Linked DNA regions of Gemmata obscuriglobus. The protein of the gene in region 2 interacts with the protein of the main gene of each other region in a pairwise test. Links are inferred from orthologs where the notes say so. Each region holds a gene or a part of one and is shown on either strand. Other genes may lie near its edges. The genes, in order: GobsT_RS29920 and GobsT_RS36340.

The links.
Region 1: the proteins of GobsT_RS36340 (region 2) and GobsT_RS29920 interact in binary tests that used the Escherichia coli proteins (3 or more experiments, as listed by UniProt). The link is inferred for Gemmata obscuriglobus from one-to-one orthologs.

The regions. Positions count from the first base shown.
Region 1 is NZ_CP042911.1:7,249,311-7,255,910, forward strand. What follows is about bases 2,510-5,508. They hold GobsT_RS29920 (cytochrome c oxidase subunit I), read right to left. Parts: upstream 4,890-5,508; coding sequence 3,129-4,889; downstream 2,510-3,128. Other genes in these bases: GobsT_RS38275 (cytochrome c oxidase subunit 3), read right to left, coding at 2,510-3,139; coxB (cytochrome c oxidase subunit II), read right to left, coding at 4,890-5,508. In the rest of the region: GobsT_RS29900 (COX15/CtaA family protein), read right to left, coding at 1-603; GobsT_RS29905 (c-type cytochrome), read right to left, coding at 667-1,842; GobsT_RS29910 (cytochrome C oxidase subunit IV family protein), read right to left, coding at 1,864-2,205; more of GobsT_RS38275, read right to left, coding at 2,333-2,509; more of coxB, read right to left, coding at 5,509-5,984; GobsT_RS29930 (SCO family protein), read right to left, coding at 5,981-6,600. UniProt on the Escherichia coli protein: Cytochrome bo(3) ubiquinol oxidase is the terminal enzyme in the aerobic respiratory chain of E.coli that predominates when cells are grown at high aeration.
Region 2 is NZ_CP042911.1:8,763,597-8,770,060, reverse strand. Bases 2,489-5,351 are described here. They hold GobsT_RS36340 (pyridoxal phosphate-dependent aminotransferase), read right to left. Parts: upstream 4,598-5,351; coding sequence 3,380-4,597; downstream 2,489-3,379. Other genes in these bases: GobsT_RS36335 (sensor histidine kinase), read right to left, coding at 4,816-5,351; arsB (ACR3 family arsenite efflux transporter), read left to right, coding at 2,489-3,222. Outside these bases: GobsT_RS36360 (alpha/beta hydrolase), read right to left, coding at 17-931; GobsT_RS36355 (ArsR/SmtB family transcription factor), read left to right, coding at 1,079-1,486; GobsT_RS36350 (arsenate reductase ArsC), read left to right, coding at 1,646-2,041; more of arsB, read left to right, coding at 2,116-2,488; more of GobsT_RS36335, read right to left, coding at 5,352-6,180; GobsT_RS36330 (hypothetical protein), read left to right, coding at 6,381-6,464. UniProt on the Escherichia coli protein: Shows aminotransferase activity with methionine and histidine as substrates, and to a lesser extent also with phenylalanine.

The DNA.
Region 1 (6,600 bases), 1.5 Mb from region 2 along the record:
GTCGGCGCCCACCAGTTCGTTGAGCTTCACCCGGAACCCGCCGAGCAGTCCCTGAATCATCACCGCGACAAGCGACAAACTCCCCAGTAAGCGAACGGACGCACCGGGGGTGCGTGCCAACAGGCCGAACACCGCGACAGCGACCATGTTTGCCGCGCCGATCGTCGCGACCGCGGCCGCACCGGCCGGGATCGTCACCTCCGCCGCCGGCGTGCTGTGCTGCGTCCGCAATCCGCGGTGGAACTCGCTGTAGCCCGCGATCAGCACGAACGCGCCGCCGAGTGCCCACCAGCGGGCCACCTTTCGCGGCTCGGTCCACCACAGCCCGCCGGTCAGCACGATCACGACGCCGCCGATGGTCCAGCCCGCGATCCGGTGCGAGTGCTCCAGGAAGAACGCGTAGTCCTTGCGGAACCGCTCTTTTTCGGCCTCGGTTGCGGTGTGGAACACGTACCACGGCTCAGTGGGCCAGACGGGGTCGGCCATGCCCGCGCCGAAGCTGGTAACGAGTTGCCCGATGGCGAGCAGGACGAGTGTGGCGAGCACCGCCAGCACCGCCCATACGTGTAACCACCGCGGAACGGGACGGATGAAATCGGTCATCGGTGAAACGCCTGGGAGCGCATTGAGCACACGGCCCGGCGGGGCGGCCCCGGGCGGTGATTCTTATTTCGGGTAGACGGTGCCGCGCACGTCCTCGGGCAGCTTGCCCGGGTACGGTAATGACCGCACGAGCCGCACCAGATCCCACACCTGCCGGTCGGTGTATTCCGGGTGCGCCGGCATCCCAACGGCCGGGACGCCGAACCGAACGCGGGCGAACACGTCCTCGGGCCGGGAACCGGCCTTCAGCGTCGTGTCGGTGAGGTTCGCCGGCTTGGCAACCGTGCCCCACACCTCGTATCGCAGAACCGGTTTGCGTCCGAACTCGCCGTGGCAGCTCACGCACGAATTGTCCGCCTTCGCGGTGAACAGCGCGAGCCCGCGCCGAACCGCCTCCTGATACTTCGGCGCGCCGGGTTCCCCGTCGTCCGGTTCGGCGGGCAGTGCCGCCGCCGCTTCGGCCTGCTCCCACTCTGCGAGCACGGTTTTGACGCGCGCCGCGTGATCGTCCGCACGCCCCTCCGCTAAAGCCCGGAGCCCCTCGAACTCGACCTGCCCGCGCACCGCGAGGTACGTAACGTATCCGGCCAACAGGTCCCGCTCGCCCTCATGAAGCCGGGCGAACGACGGCATCGGCGTGGCCGCGAGCCCGTCCGTGATCACGCGAACGAGATCGGCGCGGCGTGGCTTCCCGCTCGCGTTGCCCGTCACGAACTTGAAGACGCCTTGGCGGTAGTCTCGGGGGAACGGGATCGTCGCGCTGGATGTCCCTCGACCATCGCCCGCAAGGTTGTGACACTGCTGACACTTCGCACGGAACAGCTTGCCACCTTCGGCGAGGTGCGCGGCCGTCAGTTTGAGGCGGGCCACGGCTTCACCCTCGGCTACAACCGTCGGGGCCGCGGGCGTGCCGAACGTGGTCTTGAGGAACGCCTCGACCTTCGCCCGCTCGTCAGCCGGGAGCCCGACCGGGTCCGCGGTTTTGCCGCCCAACGAATCAAGAGCGGCGATCTCGTCGTTGCGACGATTCGGGTCGTTGACCGCCGCCGCGGGTTTGTCCGGCAGTTTCAGCACGAGCCGGTCGGCGCGCGAAGGGAACGTGAAGTTCGGTGGGTACTCGGGTTGTTTCCCGCAACCGGCGGTGAGGGCGATTAAAAGCACCGGGGCGAGGGCCGCCACGGGCAGCGCGGCACGTGCCGCGACCCGAAACCGCCCCCGCCCCGTGTGTCGAGCCGTCATCGGAATCCGGTCCTTCCGGCGTCAGCCGGTCACAACATACTGGCGGGTCATGTAGTCGCCCAGGAACAGGACGAACATGATCCCCATCCAGAACAGCGAGGACAGCGCGGTGAGGATCACCACCTTGTCGCCGTGCCGGAGGTGCATGAAGTAGTATGCCACCAGGCCGGCCTGGATGGTGCCGATCAGCAACTGCATCGGCAGCGTGAACTTGCCCGGCCCGATGCTGGTCGAGAGGCCGATGTTCGCGAGCGAGAGCGCCACCACGGCGGCGAAAACGGTCAGCAGGAGTCCGGTGCCGTCCGCGCTGGCGCGGATGCCGTGCGGGTCGCTCGGGTCGGCGGACGTGTTCGGGTGCGACATTGAAGAACCCCGGTCGGGATCGCGTGCGTGTTGTGAGGCGGAACAAGGCTCTGCGCGGTCCCGCTGCTGGGCGGCTTACGGAGGGGGGACTGCGCAGAGCCTTGTCCCCCCAATCGACATCGGAGCGTTAGTGGTGCGCCCCGGCGCCGGCCAGGTACAGCAGCGGCATCAGGAACAGCCAGATCGCGTCGACCAAGTGCCAGTAGAGGCTCACCACCTCGACGGTGCTGTAGTTCTCCGGCGGCACGGTCCCGCGCCACGCCTCCCACGCCACCCACAGGATGCACCCGATCCCGATGATGATGTGGATGCCGTGGATGCCCGTCATGATGTAGTAGAAGCACAGGAACAGTTGCACCTTGCCCGGGTCCAGCGCGCCGTGGCCCACGCCCTCGCGGTTGTGCAGGGCGAGTTGCGCCGCCCAGTGCTGGATCTCGGGGTGCTTGTTCGCGTGGTTGTCCTTTACGAACTTAGCGGCGTCCGCGTCGCTCAGCGGAGCGAGCTTGGTCACAGCCTTGTCGTACTCGACCCGGAACGGCGCCCCGGCGACGTAACGCTCCTCGAAGTCGTTGTTGTACTCGAACCCCTTCACCACCATGAACGCGGACGCCAGCGCCGCGGTGATGAGCAGGTTCCGGATCACCGCCGCGCGGTCGCCCAGCTTGGCCGAGCGGATCGCCAGCGTGATCGTCAAGCTGCTGGTGATCAGCAGCATGGTGTTCACGGTCGCGAAGGTCCGGTTCAGGTACGAGCTCGCGAACACGAACTCCGCCGGATAGTACATCCGGTAAACGGTGTACGCCGCGAACAGCCCGCCGAAGAACAGGATCTCCGTCGTCAGGAACATCCAGATCCCCAGCCGCTCGCACGCGTGCTGCTGGCCGAGATCCTCGAAGTGGTGCTTGAGCACCGGTGAGTGGGTGCTAGCCGACAACTTCGGTCTCCTTCTTCATGGGGCCTTCGGGCCCGGTGGTGCCGCTCCGATGCGCCGGATCGTCGATCGAGCCGGGAGGCTCCGGCAGCCCGCGCCCCATCTGGTCAACGCCGATCGCGTACTCGTACGGCCCGCACACCACGACCGGCGTGGCGTCGAAGTTGTGCACCGTCGGCGGGCTCTGCGTCTGCCACTCCAGCCCCGTGGCGCTCCACGGGTTCGCGCCGGCCTTCTTCCCGAAGAACAGCGACAGCGGCAGGTAGATCGCCGGCAGCAGGTACCCCAGGCCCAGGATGCTGGAGCCCGCGGTGGACATCACGTGGTAGAACTGGAACTCGGCCGGGTAGTTCGGGTACCGCCGCGGCATCCCGTGGTAGCCCATCACGAACTGCGGGATGAACGTGAGGAAGAACCCGACGATGATGATGATCGAGGCGACCCGGCTCCACCAGTCGGAGTACATCCGGCCGGTCATCTTCGGCCACCAGAAGTGGACCGCGGCCATGTACGCCAGCACCATCCCGCCCACCATCACGAAGTGGAAGTGGGCCACGACGAAGTAGGTGTCGTGCAGGTGGATGTCGGTGCCCAGCGTCGCCAGGAACAGGCCCGTGAGCCCGCCGATGGTGAACAGCACCAGGAACCCGATCGACAGCAGCATCGGCGCGTGGAACGTGATCGACCCGCGGTACAGGGTCGCCACCCAGTTGAACACCTTGATGGCCGACGGCACGGCCACGAGCATGCTGAGCAGGCTGAACAGCAGCGCCGCGTAGAAGCTGATCCCCGCGACGAACATGTGGTGCGCCCACAGCAGGAAGCCGACCACCGCGATGCCCATGCTGGACCACGCCACCGCGTGGTACCCGAAGATGTTCTTGCGGCTGAAGCAGGTGAGGATCTCGCTCACCACGCCCATCCCCGGCAGGATCATGATGTACACGGCCGGGTGGCTGTAGAACCAGAACAGGTGCTGGAACAGCAGCGGGTCGCCGCCGATGCTCGGGTCGAAGATCCCGATGCCCCAGGCCCGCTCGACCATGAGCAGCACCAGCGAGATCGCCACGACGGGCGTCGCGAGGAGCTGGATCAGGCTGGTCGCGTACAGCGACCACACGAACAGCGGCAGCCGGCCCCACGTCAGGCCGGGCGCCCGCATCTTGTGGACGGTCACCATGACGTTCAGCCCGGTCATGATCGAGCTGAAGCCCGAGATGAACGCGCCCATCACGCCGGGGATGACCACCGACTGCGCCGCGCGGGTGCTGTACGGCGGGTACAGGGTCCAGCCGGTGTCGATGCCGCCCGCGAGCACGGCCCACGCGGAGCACGTGGCCCCGATCATGAACACGTACCAGCTCGCGATGTTCAGCTTCGGGAACGCCAGGTCCTTCGCCCCGACCATGAGCGGGATGAAGAAGTTCCCCATCACCGCCGGCACGGCCGGGATGAGGAAGAAGAACAGCATCAGCACCCCGTGCGCGGTGAACGCCCGGTTGTAGGCGTCCTCGGTCATGATCGCCCCGGTCGGGGTGACCAGGTTCGCGCGGATCAGGGCCGCGAAGAACCCGCCGAGTGCGAAGAACACCGAGATCGAGATCAGGTACAGGATCCCGATCCGCTTGTGGTCGACGGTGAACAGCCACGACCAGATGGTGTGGGACACGTTCAGGTAGTTGACCGGCTGCTCCGCCGGCTCCGGCGGGACCGGGGCCGCGGCCGGCCCGCGGTGCGTTACGACGGTGCTCATTTACTTCTTCTCCGGCGAGGTCGTTCCGCGTTCGGTCGGCGTGGTCGGGGCCCCGACGGGCGGCGGGAACTGCTGGTTGTTCTTCGGCGTCTGGCCTCGGCCCAGCTTGCGAATGTACGCCACCAGGGCGTTCATCTCGTCGGCCGACACCTGGCTCTCGTCGTACGCCGGCATGATCTTCTCCCACCCCTCGACCTGCTTCAGGCGCGGGCGGCGGATCGACTCGATGATGTAGTGGTCGTCGGCGACCTCTTTGCCGCCCCCGGCGAGCGGGACGGTGCTGCCGTACAGCCCCTCCAGCACCGGCGCCCGGGCCTTGGCGTCGGCGCTGTGGCAGTTGATGCACTGGAGCTTGAGGAAGAGCTGCTGGCCCTGCTGGGCGAGCGACCCGTCCACCGGGTTGTCGGAGCCCTGCAGCGGCTCGTAGCCCTGCAAGAACTTCCGGTACTCGTCCTCCTGCACCACCGCGATCTTGCCGACCATCAGCGAGTGCCACGTGCCGCAATACTGGTCGCAGTAAATGTGGTACTCGCCGAGCTTGGTGGGCTGGTACCACACGCTCGTGTACCGGCCGGGCAGCACGTCCACCTTCGAGCGGAACGCGGGCACCCCGAAGTCGTGGATCACGTCCTCGGACGTCAGGGTCAGCTTCACCGGGCGGTTGATCGGCAGCACGAGCTTGCCGATCGAGTTGCGCTCGGCTTCGGTCATGTTGCGGGGGTTCCCGCCGATGATGACCCGCTGGCCGTTCGCGTACTGGGCCTTCCACATCCACTGCTTGCCGATGATGAACACCTCTTCGGCGTCGGCCGGCGCGTGGGTGTGGTGGTCGTACACCATCACGCCCCAGGCGTAGAAGGTGAGGAACACGAACAGCGGGATGATCGTCCAGGTCAGCTCGAGCCGGGTGGAGCCGAGGATGCGCGGCGTGGAGCCGGTCCCCTGCCCGCGGCGGTAGCGGACGCAGAAGTACGCGAGCGCGGCGTACACGCCGAGCCCCACCAGGCCCATCGTGATGGACATGTACCAGAACAGGAACTCGAACTGGTCCGCCAGCGTGGAGGCCCGCTCGGGAACTAACGGCAACAGGTTCATGCGGTCCCCTCGGGGGGCAGTGTGGGATTCGAGCCGCCCGGCGCTGCCGCGGCGAGCCGCGCCCGCGAGCGGTGCCAGGCGTACAGCGCGCCGCCCGCAACGACGTAGTACGGCACCAACAATTTCGGAGACAGTTTCAGGGCCGCGTCGGGCGACGCGACAATGAGCGCGACCAGCCCGAAGAACGGCATAACGATCAGGCCCAGTACGTAAGGCACGGCGTCGCGGAGGAACACGCCGAGCAGTTTCTCGCGGTTCAGCGCCAGGAACACCCCGCCGACGACCAGCACCAGCGTCACGATGCCGCCGAGCTGGACCACCCGCAGCACGTTCAGCGAGTACCCCTGGTGCAGCCGGTCGTACCGGTAGCACAGCATCAGCACCCGTTCGGCGAGGGACCCGCCCTTCCCGTCGGCCGCTTCGAGCAGCGACAGCCTCAGGGTGGTCGTCGGCTGGGTCGTCTTACCGTTCGGGCCGACCACCTCGGGGCCTTCAACCGGGTACTCTTTGTCGTAACCGATGCCGTAGAAGTACCGCGTCACCTTCCCCTCCGGGGACAGGATGATGAGCGCGCTGGGGTGGTTGTACTCCTTCAGCATCTTGTCGAACTCGAACC
Region 2 (6,464 bases):
AACACTGTAAGTAGCACTATTTGCTCAACAGGTGTTTGTCGAACCAGTCAGTGAACCCCTTCAGGTCGTTGGCGAACGCCGGGCCGCCGTGTCCGGCGCCCTTCCGCACGTCCAGCACGCACGGCACCTTGTTCTCGTTCAGCTTGGCGATGATGAGTTCGGCCTGCTGGATCGGCACGAGGGTGTCCGCGTCGCCGTGGACGATCAGCGCCGGGGCCGAGTTCTTGGTCACGTGGTACACCGGCGAGACCTGCTTCGCGATCGCCTTGCGCCGCTCCCGATCGGCGATCACAACGAGCTTGTTCGTCTCCTCATCGCGCTCCCAAAAGTCGAACGGCGGGCGAAAGTTCTTGAGTGTCCCCTCGCCGAGTGCGACGTTTCCTTCTTTGCCGTAGTTGAGGAAGTCGGTGGGCGGGAAGAAGCACGCGACCGCCGCCACCTTCGACGACTGCCGCTCGACGAAATCCTGTGCCTTCGGGTTCCCCTCCTTGGGCACGCACCCCTGCATCAGCGACAGGTGCCCGCCGGCGGACGCGCCCGCGATCCCCAACTTGTCCGGGTCCACGTTGTACTTCTTCGCGTTCGCCTTAATGAACCGCACCGCCCGGTGCATGTCGTCGAGCACTTCCGGGATCGTGAACTTCGGCTGGCTGCCGTGGATCACCGCGAACACCGTGTACCCGCGGTCGGTGAACACGCGGACGCCGGCGGCCGGCACCGTTTCCTTGCTCGAGAACCACCCCCCGCTCACGCACCAGATGACGCCCCGTCCGTTCGCCTTATCCTTCGGCGCGAACACGTCCATCGTCATCGCGAGGCCGTATTTGCGCCCGTAGATCACGTCCTCCGTGCGAACGGGGCCGTCCTGGCCGCGCGCAGTGGGTACAAGGGCGAGAGCCGCGAGCGCGGCGAGAAGGGAGCGGGAGAGCATTGATACACGCCTGGGGGTTACGAGCGGGTGAAACCGCTCCGATGATACACGGCGGTGGGATCAACAGGTAGCGCGTCAAAACCCGTAAGATGCCCTTGTCACCAATACACGATGTCGTGTATAAATGGGGTGTAAGGGGGACCACAATTGCAACAAAAACACCAGACCAAAACCGAGGTCACGGAGAATTGTTGTCCGCCACGTTCTGGCTTGAAGAGCCGGCCCCTTCTTTCATTCGTTCAGGGCGTGAAAGTGGCGGGGCTGTTCAAATTGCTTGGCAACGACACGCGCGTCCGTTTGCTTCATCACATCGTCCGCAGCGGCGAGGCCAACGTGACCGATCTGGCCAAAGCTCTCGGGATGAAGCCGCAGGCGGTCTCAAATCAACTCGTCAGGCTCTCCGACACAGGCATGATTGCCGCCCGTCGGGACGGTAACAACGTGTTCTACCGCGTGGTCAACGGGTGCGTCGCCCCTCTTTTGGATCTCGCCCTTTGCCTGATGGAAGAGGGTGGCGATTCGGCCGCTTCGGCGGCGTGTCGTGTCGAAGATTGAAGCGGTCGTGCGCGAAACGTACGGGGCGTCGCGGCGCGTGGGCTGAGCGGAGAGCACGCGGGCATCCGGGCGGTGCCGTGCGGCAGTCAAGGGGCCGTGAGCGGGTGTATGGACTGGTTGACGTGTGTAGGTGGGATAATTGTTTCCGCAGGGGGCGTCATGGCGGGGCAGAAGCGTGTGCTGTTCGTGTGTGTGGAGAACTCCAACCGCAGCCAGATGGCCGAGGCGTTTGCCCGCCTCCACGGCGGGGCCGGCGTGGAGGCGAGCAGCGCCGGCTCGCGGCCGTCGGGTCGGGTGAACCCCCGCGCGGTCGAGTTCATGAAGGAGGTCGGGTACGACCTCACGACCCACACCTCGAAGTCGCTCGCCGACTTCAACGGCCAGAACATCGACGTGGCCGTCACGATGGGCTGCGGCGACGAGTGCCCGCACGTCCGCGCCGGGCGGCGTGAGGAGTGGCAGATTCCCGACCCCAAGGAGATGCCGCCCGAGCGGTACCGCGAGGTTCGCGACCTCATCGAGCGCAAGGTGAAGGACCTACTCGCCTCGCTCTGACACACTGCCTAGCTGACGGAACCGGTCCCCAACTTTGAACTCTGGATCTTGTTTCGCACGCCTCCGGAGCACGCATGACGACTGCGGAAACGCCCCCCCTGCCGGCGCCTATCGCGGCCGGCCCGAAGCGGCTCGGCGCGTTCGAACGCTATCTGACCGTTTGGGTCGTGCTGTGCATGGCCGTCGGCGTGCTGCTGGGGCGCATCCTGCCGGCCGTGACCGACGGGCTGCGCGGATTAGAGTTCGGGTCCGGCAGCCAGATCAACGCGCCGATCGCGGTGCTGATCTGGCTGATGATCGTGCCCATGATGATGAAGATCGACTTTTCGTCTCTCGCCGGCGTCGCCCGCCGGCCGAAGGGGCTGGCCGTCACACTGTTCGTGAACTGGGCGGTGAAGCCGTTCAGCATGTTCGCGCTGGGGTGGCTGTTTTTCCAGGTGCTGTTCCTGCCGCTCATCGGCGAAGAGTTGGCGAAGCAGTACACCGCCGGTGTCATCATCTTGGCCGCCGCCCCTTGTACGGCGATGGTGTTCGTGTGGAGTTACCTGACCGACGGTGACCCGGCATACACGCTCGTGCAAGTGGCGGTGAACGACCTCGTCATGCTGGTGCTGTTCGCTCCCGTTATCGGGCTGCTGGTCGGCGTGTCCGGGTTGGCCGTGCCGTTTCAGGTGCTGCTGACCGCCGTGGCGGTGTTCATCGTGGTGCCACTCGCCGCCGGCGCGGTCGCTCGCGTCGCGCTCGTTCGGGCACGCGGTAAGGAGTGGTTCGAGGGTACACTGCTGCCCCGGTTTCAGCCGCTCGCGGTGACGGCCCTGCTCGGCACGCTGGTGCTCATCTTTGCGTTTCAGGCGAATAACATTCTCGCGCACCCGCTCCACGTCGCGTTGATCGCCGTTCCGATCCTGATTCAGGTGTACGGTAACGCGTCGCTCGCCTACGGGCTGATGTGGTTGTTCAAGGTGCCGCATAACATCGCCGCGCCTGGTGCGCTGATCGGGGCGAGTAACTTCTTCGAGCTGGCTGTCGCGACCGCCATCGCGTTGTACGGCCCGGGCTCGGGGGCGGCGCTGGCGACCGTGGTCGGGGTGCTGGTCGAGGTGCCGGTGATGCTGTCGGTGTGCGCCGCGTGCAACCGAACACGCGGCTGGTTCGCCTCAGCGGAACCGCACCGGCACTGATACCGAACTTGGTCCAGCGCGGTGTGAAGGTGACCGACGCGCGCCAGGTGCCGCGAATCCAAGGCTGCCGAACGCGTTTGCTACGTTGGCGTTTCGCCTAACCCTTAGGCCGATCGCGCGCCGCGCTCCGCGGACAACTCGCGCGACCGCGGTGGAGTTAATCGGTTAGCTTCTCGCGCAGCCCGAGCAACCGTTCGCCGGCCGCGTGCAGCGTCTCGTCGCGCTTGGCGAACATGAACCGGACCAACTTCCGGCCTAACTCCTTCGGGTCGTGGAAGCTGCTCCCGGGCACACCGGCCACGCCGACCGTTTCGATCATCCGCCGAACGAACGACACGTCGTCGAGGTCGCTCAGCGCGGAGAAATCGGCCATGACGTAGTACGCCCCGTCGGGCGGCAGCGCCCCGAACCCGGCCCGCTCCAGGTACGGCAGGAACAGGTCGCGGCGGTGCCGGTAGTGCTCCCGGAGCCCGTCGAAGTACGACTGCGGCAGCCCCAGCGCCGCGGCCCCGGCCACCTGGAGCGGGTGCGGTGCGCCGACCGTCAGGAAGTCGTGGGCCTTGCGAATCCCGGCCGTGATCGCCGCCGGCGCGACGCAGTACCCCAACCGCCACCCGGTTGCGCTGAACGTCTTCGACAGCCCGCTGATCGTGACCGTGCGCTCCGCCATGCCGGGCAGCGAGGCGATGCTGACGTGCGGCCGGTCGGTGAAGTTGATGTACTCGTAGATCTCGTCGGAAATCGCGACCGCGTCGAACTCCCGGCACAGGCCCGCGATCGTCTCGAGTTCCGCGCGGTTGAACACCTTGCCCGTGGGGTTGTTCGGGGTGTTGATGATGACGGCTTTGGTTCTCGGGGAGAACGCCGCCCGCAACTCGTCCGGATCGAAGCCCCACGTGTCCCGCGCGGCCGGTCGCCCGGAAGCCCGAGCGTCACCGCCGCTCCACGCCGGGGCGCGGAGCGGCACCCACTTCGGGGTGGCCCCGGTGAGCTTCGCGTCCGGCCCGTAGTTCTCGTAGAACGGCTGGAAGATCACCACCTCGTCGCCCGGGTCGACGAGGGCCAGCATGGTGGCCATCATACACTCGGTCGCGCCGCAGCACACCGTGACGTGCTCGTCGGGGTCCGCCCACGGGAGCCCGTTAAAGGCCCGCATCTTGGCCGCGATCGCCTGCCGGAGCGGCGCGATCCCCCACGTCACGGCGTACTGATTGAACCCGTCGCGGATGGCGCGGCACGCCGCCTCTTTGATTTCGTCCGGCGGGTCGAAGTCGGGCATCCCCTGGCCCAGGTTGATGGCCCCGTACCGCTGGGCGATCCGGCTCGTCTCGCGGATCACGGACTCGGAGAAGTGCTGAACGCGGCTCGCGAGCATGTGGACCTTCGTTGCGTGGTGGTGCGAGGCGCGACCGGGCGCCTCACTCAACTGGTATCGGCTCCCGTGCCGGTGGGAGCTGACAGAGTAAGCCGCGACCGCGGGCCGATAAGGCTTCCGGGCCACCGGCCGCACTGCGCGGGCCGTCCGGAAAGCCGGAGTCGGCCAGCGGTTCGGCGCCGCGACCGCCAGCCGTTTCCGCCCGCGCCGGAGCGGGGCTATCCCGGCAACTCGATCGTGAACACGGTGCGGTCGCCCGCCCGCGCCCACGCAACGCGCCCGCCGTGCGCGTCGGCGGACTGCTTCGCCACCGCCAGCCCCAGGCCGATGCCCTGCTCCTTGCCGGTCACGAACGGGTCGAACAGCTTCTCCGCAATCGCCGGGGGCGGCCCCGGTCCCGTGTCGCTCACCTCGACGCGCGCCGCGCCGGACGCGCGGGTCAGTCGGACGCGCACCGCCCCGCCGGGGCCGGCGGCCTCGACCGCGTTCCCGATGACGTTCCCGAACAGGTGCGCGAGCTGCGTCGGGTCGCCCGTCACGACCACCGGCTCGGCGGCCGGCTCCCACTCGATGGTCGTGCCCGCGTGCTGGCACTGGGGCTTCAGCAGGCTCACGGACTGGCCGATGAGTTCCCCGAGGTCGCACGCCTTGCGTTCCGCTTGGGGCGGCTTCCCGAGCGCGAGGAACTGGCGCAGGTTCGATTCGATGCGGGCCAGTTGCCGGAGGGCCACCCGGAGGGGCTCGGGGTCGGCGCCGGGGTTCTCCGCGAGGAACAGCTCCACCGCGAGCTTCGCGCCCGCCGCGGCGTTGCGGAGCTGGTGCGCGAGCCCCCCCGAGAACTGGCCCAGCACCTGGAGCCGCTCGGTGCGCTGGAACTCCTCCTGAAAGGCCGCCAGGCGCCGGGCCATCTCGTTGACGGCGGCGCCGAGGTCGCGCAGCTCGTCGTCGGGGCCGCTCAGAGGCACCGGGCGGAAGTCGCCCGCCGCGATGGGCCGGGTGCGGGCGCCGAGGGCGCGGACCCGGCGCACCAGGCGCGACCCGAACGCGAACGCGAGCACCACCGCGACCACCCCCGCGCCGCCCAGGAACACCAGCGGGCGGACGGCGTCGGCGACCGCGGAGCGGCGCAACGATTCGGGGAAAAAAATATAGAGGTCCCCGCGCCGGGGCTGGGGCTGCTCGCGCAGCGCGACCCGCAGGCACCGGTACTCCTCCCCCGCGACCACCACGGACGGCCCGAGCTGCGGGCCGTCCGCGGCGGTCGCGGGGACCGCCCGGGGGACGCCCGTCGGGGGCGGTTGCGGCTCGCCGAACGTGGAAACCGTTTCGCGCGGCAGCTCGCCGGCCGGGACGAACATGAAGTGCGCCCCGGAGAACCCGCGCATCTGCTCCAGCACGGGCCGGGTGAGGGGGAACGTGCTGCGGGGCTCGTCGAGGGTGCGGACGATGGCCCACTGCTGCTGCGCGAGCTGCCGCTCGGCGTGCCGGGCCGCGTGCGCCGCCGCCCACGCGGTCGCCGCCGCGTCCCCGACGAGGAGCAGCGCCAGGGGGAGCAGCAGCCGGTAGCGGAGCGACAGGCGCATCGGGGCACGGTTCCGGTTCCGGGCACCCGCTTCGGCCGGAGAACCGGACGAACCGCGCGGGTGCCCGTGCGGTGCGTAGAATGGACCACTCGGCGCCACATTGGCACGCTTCGGGGCTTTCGCGCCCCGCGATGTTGTTTTATGCTGGTAGAGTTCCGGGGCGCTGGCCCCGGCCCGACTGAGTAAGGAACGCACGGCGGATGGACGGCATCTTTCACGAACTGTCCCGCAGAACCGACCCGGCCAAACTGCTCGGCTACCTGAACTTCTCCGACGGGCGACCG